2 regions of the Bradyrhizobium septentrionale genome follow, and region 2 is predicted to be linked to the other one. Evidence: riboswitches for the same ligand, from Rfam matches in the RefSeq annotation. Region 2 holds a riboswitch; the other holds the start of a gene.
What was found. Region 2 has a riboswitch for cobalamin ahead of HAP48_RS38465 (ribonucleoside-diphosphate reductase subunit alpha). Riboswitches for the same ligand answer to the same signal wherever they lie in the genome.

Region 1 (3,213 bases), 2.9 Mb from region 2:
CACATGTGGGTATGAATCTGAGTTTGTTCGGCGACGCCCGATGAGCAGATGCGGAAGCAATCTCCAGCCCACTCGAGGTAAACGGTCCACTGCGCACGACGCAATGGCAAGCCTTCGCGTAGTGCAGCCTCATCGATCTGGATCATGGAAGCACCCGCATTCTCGAGATCGCCGACTTCATCTCGAATTGCGAGCGCAATCTGACGGCAGACTTCGCTTCGGGGAATATCCTCGCGAACGAACGACCAGTTCAAGATCGTTACTGGTCCGGTCAACATCGCCTTCATCGGCCTTTTGGTTAGCGACTGCGCATAGCGCCACCAGTCCACCGTGATCGGCTTCGGCCGCGAGACATCTCCAAACAGGATCGGCGGCCGGACACAGCGCGAGCCATAGGATTGCACCCAACCGTTTTTGGTAAATGCGAAGCCGGAGAGTTGCTCGCCGAAGTACTGCACCATGTCATTGCGCTCAAACTCGCCATGGACGAGCACGTCCAGACCGATGTCTTCCTGCCAACGTACGGCGCGCGCCGTCTCTTCCTTGAGGAACTTGTCGTATTGCTCGTCGCTCATCGCGCCTCGCGCATGCGCCGCCCGGGTATTACGGACCTCTGAGGTCTGAGGAAACGATCCGATCGTCGTGGTCGGGAACGCTGGCAGCCCGAAGCGCTTGCGTTGGATCTCGGCCCGACTGGCAAATGGGCTGGCGCGCCGGCGCATGGCCTGGTTGATCGCACTCAGCCGGACAACGACATTGGCATCTCGGATCTTCGGCGACGTCCGGCGGACGGCTGCGGCACACTCCGATTCCGCAAGAGCTTTCGCAACATTCTGGTCGCCTGCGAGTGCCCGCGCCAAGGTCGCAAGCTCACGCATCTTCTGAACCGAGAAAGCAAGCCAGCTCTTGACGTCGGAGGCGAGCCCGGTCTCGAGTTCAACATCGACCGGCACATGAAGCAGCGAGCAGGATGGGGCGATCTGTACGCGGTCCTTACCAAGCTTCGCAATCGCGGGGTCCAGTCGCTGGCGGAGCGCCGACAAATTCGATCGCCAAACATTCCTACCGTCTATGACGCCGAGCGACATGACGAGGTCACTTCGGCCGCTCGCAATGATCTGGCTCAATAACTCTGGCGCGCGAACCAGATCGACGTGAAGCCCGGCAACAGGCAGGCGCAGGGCAGCGTCCAGATTGTCGCAGAGGCCACCGAAATAGCTTGCAACCATGATCTTGATGGCCGGCCCTTCCTTTGCGAGCCGGCCATAAGCATGTACCAAGGAGTTTCGCGAACTCTCATCCAGATCAAGGACTAGCCAAGGTTCGTCGAATTGAACCCAATTTGCCCCGCGTTTGGCCAATTCCTTCAAAAGCTCAATATAGACCGGTATCAGGTCATCCAGCAGTGACAGTGGCTGGAACGCACGATCGGCACTCTTGCCAAGCTTCAAGAATGTAACCGGCCCGATCAGGACAGGGCGCGTCTGAAAGCCAAGGGCCTTGGCTTCCTCGTACTCCTCGATTGGTTTGCGAGAGGATAGTCTGAAAGTCTGCCCCGGGTGAAATTCCGGGACCATGTAATGGTAGTTGGTGTCGAACCATTTGGTCATCTCCTGCGCGGGTGCGCCATATCCACGCGACGGGTGACCGCAACTCCCATCCTGACCGTCGCATTGTGACCCGCGTGCCATGGCGAAGTATGTCTTGAGCGAAATGGATCCGGCATTCGTCTCGTAGACTTCTGGGATGGCACCAACCATGACACTGGTGTCGAGCACCTGGTCGTACAGCGAGAAATCGTTCGATGGGATCACGGTGATACCGAGAGACCTCTGGCGAGCCCAATTTGCGGCACGTAGGCCAGCTGCATCCTCGAGCAACTGCTGTTCGGCGATTTTTCCGGCCCAGTAACTTTCGAGCGCAACCTTGAGCTCTCGCCTTGGACCGATGCGTGGCGTTCCGAGTGTGGCAACCGGAAGAGAGAGAAGAGACATAGCGTTAACCCCATATTGGGGGCAAAGGCCATGGCGGACGCAGGCAGAAGAAGTCGCGCGAGCGACCGCTGCTTGGCGCACCACCGGGACACCCCGCCCGTGGACGAAGATAGTGTCGGGGCAGGTCTCCTGGCTCGCGGCTCAGCGCTGCTGTCCGGCCTTCCCGAAACCGTCAGGCTTCAGTGACTTCGTTGGACAGCGGCTCGCCGCTCACAGTTGCGGGGACAGCGCCGGCATTGACACCGGCTTCCCTCTTAGCTCCGGCCTAATGAGACTGGAGAACCTCGACACCTTCAATTATCGGCAAAAGGGATGTTCCGTCAACCTCGCGAATTCATGTTGCGATCTGCTAATGTGCCTAGCGGCATGCCCACCGTTCATCCTCGATGCAGAAGTCGCTCTGCAATCACGGACATCGGATGACATCCCGAAAGTCCCTCCGCGTGGGCAGCGACAAATCCGAATACGCCGCCTTTGCGCCGAGGACCACTTGGTCGAACAGACGGCTTTCATGCAAGCTGGCCCCGGTTCATCAAGCACGGCGCGCTGCCTTCTCCAAGCAATCAACGATCCACCGAATAAGATAGCATACGCGGCGCGAGGTGTTTCTGTGATGCCAGCCATTTCTGGTAGGCGTCACTCAGAGCTGGCTCCGCAAATTCGGACAGTAGCTTGAGTGGATTTTCTGCCTGACAGCGGCGAGGATTCTTGCCGCGAATCAGGAGCGAAGATGACGAAGAAGAGCCGCCGGATGCATTCTCCGGCATTCAAGGCGAAGGTTGCTTTGGCTGCGGTCAAAGGCGACAAGACGCTGGCGGAGCTGGCGCAACTGTTTGATGTTCATCCGAACCAGATCACGATCTGGAAAAACCAGCTCCTGGAAGGCGCCGCCGGCGTGTTTGGGCATGACAAGGCGTCGGCCGAGACGCCGGTCGATTTGAAGGCGTTACATGCCAAGATCGGCGAGCTGGCGTTGGAAAACGATTTTTTGTCCGGCGCGCTCACCAAGGCGGGCCTGCTGAGCGCAAAGCGATGATCGACCGCGGTCATGATCTTTCTATCGTGCGCCAGGCGAAGGTCCTGAAGCTGGCTCGCAGCACGGTCTACTATGAACCTCGGCCAGTTTCGGCCGAGGACCTTGCCTTGATGCGTCGGCTCGATGAGCTGCATCTCGATTATCCCTTCGCGGGAGCGCGTATGCAGCGATCGTTGCTGCGGC
Region 2 (3,213 bases):
CGCCGCCTTGCTTGGCGCGATCCTGGGTATCGCACGTCTGAAGCGGCGGCAGGGCCACCTGACGACGCCGTATCGCGGCTGGCACGCCTTACATCATGTCGTCGGACTGGCAGCAGCCGTTTTCCTGCTCACGTGGATCGTCAGCGGATGGCTTTCGATGGATCATGGACGGCTATTTTCGCGCGGGCAATTGACTGACGCTGAAGCGGCGGTAGCGGTCACCGGGGTCGACATTGCGGGCCTGGCATCGTCAATTTGGCCCCCGGTCTCGCCAGGTGCACGTGAAGTCGAGTGGTTCGCATTTGGCGGACAGCAGTTTCGGCGCGACCGCGTGGCGCTCGACAAACAGATGCTGGTTCGGTCGGGCGTAGCGGCATCTGATCCGACCGGCCTTCTGGGTGCGGACGATGTCACCGGCCTGATGTCGCGCTTGGCGCCTGGATGCGGCGCGCCGGGGGCCGTGCCGGCCGACGACGCCTATGAGGCTGCATCACAACTCCCTTCGGCGCCTGTCTATCGTACGATATGCGGCGACGTCTGGTTCGATGTCGACAGCGTCAACGGCATGGTGTTGCAGCGCCTGGACTCCTCGCGTCGCGCGTATCGCTGGGCTTACCAAGCGCTTCACACGCTTGATTTTCCGGTTCTCGTGCAGCACCCGGCAACCCGTACGCTGATCGTCGTCGGGCTTTGTACGCTGGGCTTCCTTTTTTCGATCACGGGAATTCTAATTGGCTGGCGAAGATTACTGCTGTCTCTATCCCGATCGTGAAACTATGATTTTCATTACCTTTGTGTCGTGGGGTATTGACCGTGGGGACTGTCCGCTCAATCGAGAGTCAATATTTGGACGTTACACACGAGGGCGAAGCGATCTCTGTGCGCTTTGTTCCGAATACTGATCTGACCGTGGGCTCGCATCGCCGCGCTAGTCAATCGATCAGGTTGGTCAGGACGCAACTGAAGCGGTTTGCCGACAAAGGATGGAGGGGTCACCGCGCATTTCTTGATGGCCGACATGAACGCCGTTTCGGATTTCATCTCGCGCATCGACGAAAAACTCGATCGCCTCCGCAACGAGAAGATCACGATCAAAATGTTGGAAGAGATCCTGCTTCTCACTCCGCTTGAGCGTCAACGCTGGACGAAAGACGGTCGCCTTCCGGCTGCTGGCAATTCCTACATCGATCGCGGCCAGAAAATTCGGCTGTGGACCTATTCACCCGATGTAGTCGCACGGCTTTGGAAAAACCCGGAGATCATCGAGAACTGGCGGAAGGCGGATCTTGCGAGTGGGTCCGCCTCGGCAGGTCAGTCCGATTGAATTGAGAATCAGGCTTGCGCATCGACGTGGTCGAGAACGTCTCTATCGGGCTCCGACAGAATCGGTGCAGTCTCATCAGCGCCTTTTCCCGTCTCGTTCCGTAGGAACACGGAAGTTCAAACGGTCCCCAATGTGGATAACGGGGCCAAGTTGTCTTCGAACTGTCTTGCGAGGCGGTTTTTTGCGTAAAGGCATTAACCGCCCATTGACACTTCGGGACGAATATCACCACATATAGCTGTCATGGTTCCACCGGATCGCAAGATTTGGTGACTAAGAGGGAAGTCGGTGAATCGCACGTGCTGCGAGATTCCGGCGCTGCCCCCGCAACTGTAAGCAGTGAGTCACTCCCGATTTAAGTCACTGGTGCGCCGTGCGCATTGGGAAGACAGGGCGTGGCGATGACCTGCGAGCCAGGAGACCTGCCGTGACATCAGAACGTCCACGGGCGGGGTGTCCGGCGGTTGCTCGTTTGCCATGCCCGGCGTTCGCCGGCCATGCGATCTGGCGCCTGTCGCAAATCCAGCCCCCATAACAACTGCATTTCTACCACGGGGCCTGCCGATGTCTTTGTCTCTCGATCGCGAACTGGCGAAAGCCACTCCAGTCATTCAGTTGCGTCCAGATTCACATGCCGCGCCGGAAGCCGAGCTTCCGATGCAGGTGATCCGCCGCAACGGGACGGTGTCGCGCTTCGACGCCAGCAAGATTTCGGTCGCGATGACCAAGGCGTTCCTCGCGGTCGAGGGCCACACCGCAGCAGCCTCCCGTCGCGTCCATGAAGTGGTCGAGCAGTTGACGGCGGAAGTCGTCACCGCGCTGTCGCGCCGCATGAGCGAAGGCCGTACCTTCCATATCGAGGACGTGCAGGATCAGGTCGAACTGGCCTTGATGCGCAGCGAGCACCACAAGGTGGCGCGCGCCTACGTGCTGTACCGCGACGAGCGCACCCGGCAGCGTGCCGAGCAGGAGGCCGTCAAGCCGCAGGCCGGTCCGCAATTCAACGTCACGCTCGCCAACGGCAGCAAGGTGCCGCTGGACAATGCGCGGCTTGCTCTGATCGCCAACGAAGCCTGCGCCGGCCTCGAAGGCGTCGACGCCGCCGCCGTGCTCGCCGAAACCCATCGCAATCTCTACGACGGCATCAGCCAGGACGAACTTGCGCTTGCGTCCGTGATGGCCGCCCGTACTCTGGTAGAGCAGGAGCCGAATTACGCCTATGTCAGCGCGCGCCTGCTGCTCGACAAGCTGCGCACCGAAGTGCTGTCCTATGTCGAAGGCACGCCGGCCAACGCCTCGCAGGCCGACATGGCGACGCGCTATGCCGAGTATTTTCCGGCCTATATCAGGACCGGCATCAAGGCCGAACTGCTCGACGCTGACCTCGCACGATTCGATCTGCCCCGGCTTGCGGCGGCGCTGAAGCCGGAGCGCGACCTGTCGTTCCAGTTCCTTGGCCTGCAAACGCTCTACGACCGCTATTTCCTGCACGAGCGCGGCAACCGCATCGAACTGCCGCAGGCATTCTTCATGCGCGTCGCGATGGGCCTTGCCGTGCGCGAGATCGACCGCGAGGCGCGCGCCATCGAGTTCTACAATCTGCTGTCATCGTTCGACTTCATGGCCTCGACGCCAACGCTGTTCAACTCCGGTACGCTGCGGCCGCAGCTTTCGTCGTGCTTCCTCACCACCGTGGCCGATGATCTCGATGGCATCTTCAAGTCGGTCAAGGACAACGCGCTGCTGGCGAAGTATTCCGGCGGCCTCGGCAACGACTGGACCCGCGTGCGCGGTCTGGGCGCCCACATCAAGGGGACCAATGGCGAGAGCCAGGGCGTGGTGCCGTTCCTCAAGGTCGCCAACGACACCGCGATCGCCGTCAACCAGGG

Region 1: linked by a shared signal. The riboswitch ahead of metE (5-methyltetrahydropteroyltriglutamate--homocysteine S-methyltransferase) and the one ahead of HAP48_RS38465 (ribonucleoside-diphosphate reductase subunit alpha) in region 2 are both predicted to bind cobalamin.

Annotation. Positions count from the first base shown of each region.
Region 1 is NZ_CP088285.1:793,864-797,076, forward strand. Features, by position in the region: gene metE (5-methyltetrahydropteroyltriglutamate--homocysteine S-methyltransferase) at 1-1,994, opposite strand, end outside; cobalamin riboswitch at 2,097-2,296, opposite strand; one part of gene HAP48_RS05715 (IS3-like element ISRj2 family transposase) at 2,725-2,977, shown strand; one part of gene HAP48_RS05715 (IS3-like element ISRj2 family transposase) at 2,977-3,213, shown strand, end outside.
Region 2 is NZ_CP088285.1:7,705,281-7,708,493, reverse strand. Features, by position in the region: gene HAP48_RS38475 (PepSY domain-containing protein) at 1-772, shown strand, start outside; gene HAP48_RS38470 (hypothetical protein) at 1,010-1,324, shown strand; cobalamin riboswitch at 1,552-1,768, shown strand; gene HAP48_RS38465 (ribonucleoside-diphosphate reductase subunit alpha) at 1,889-3,213, shown strand, end outside.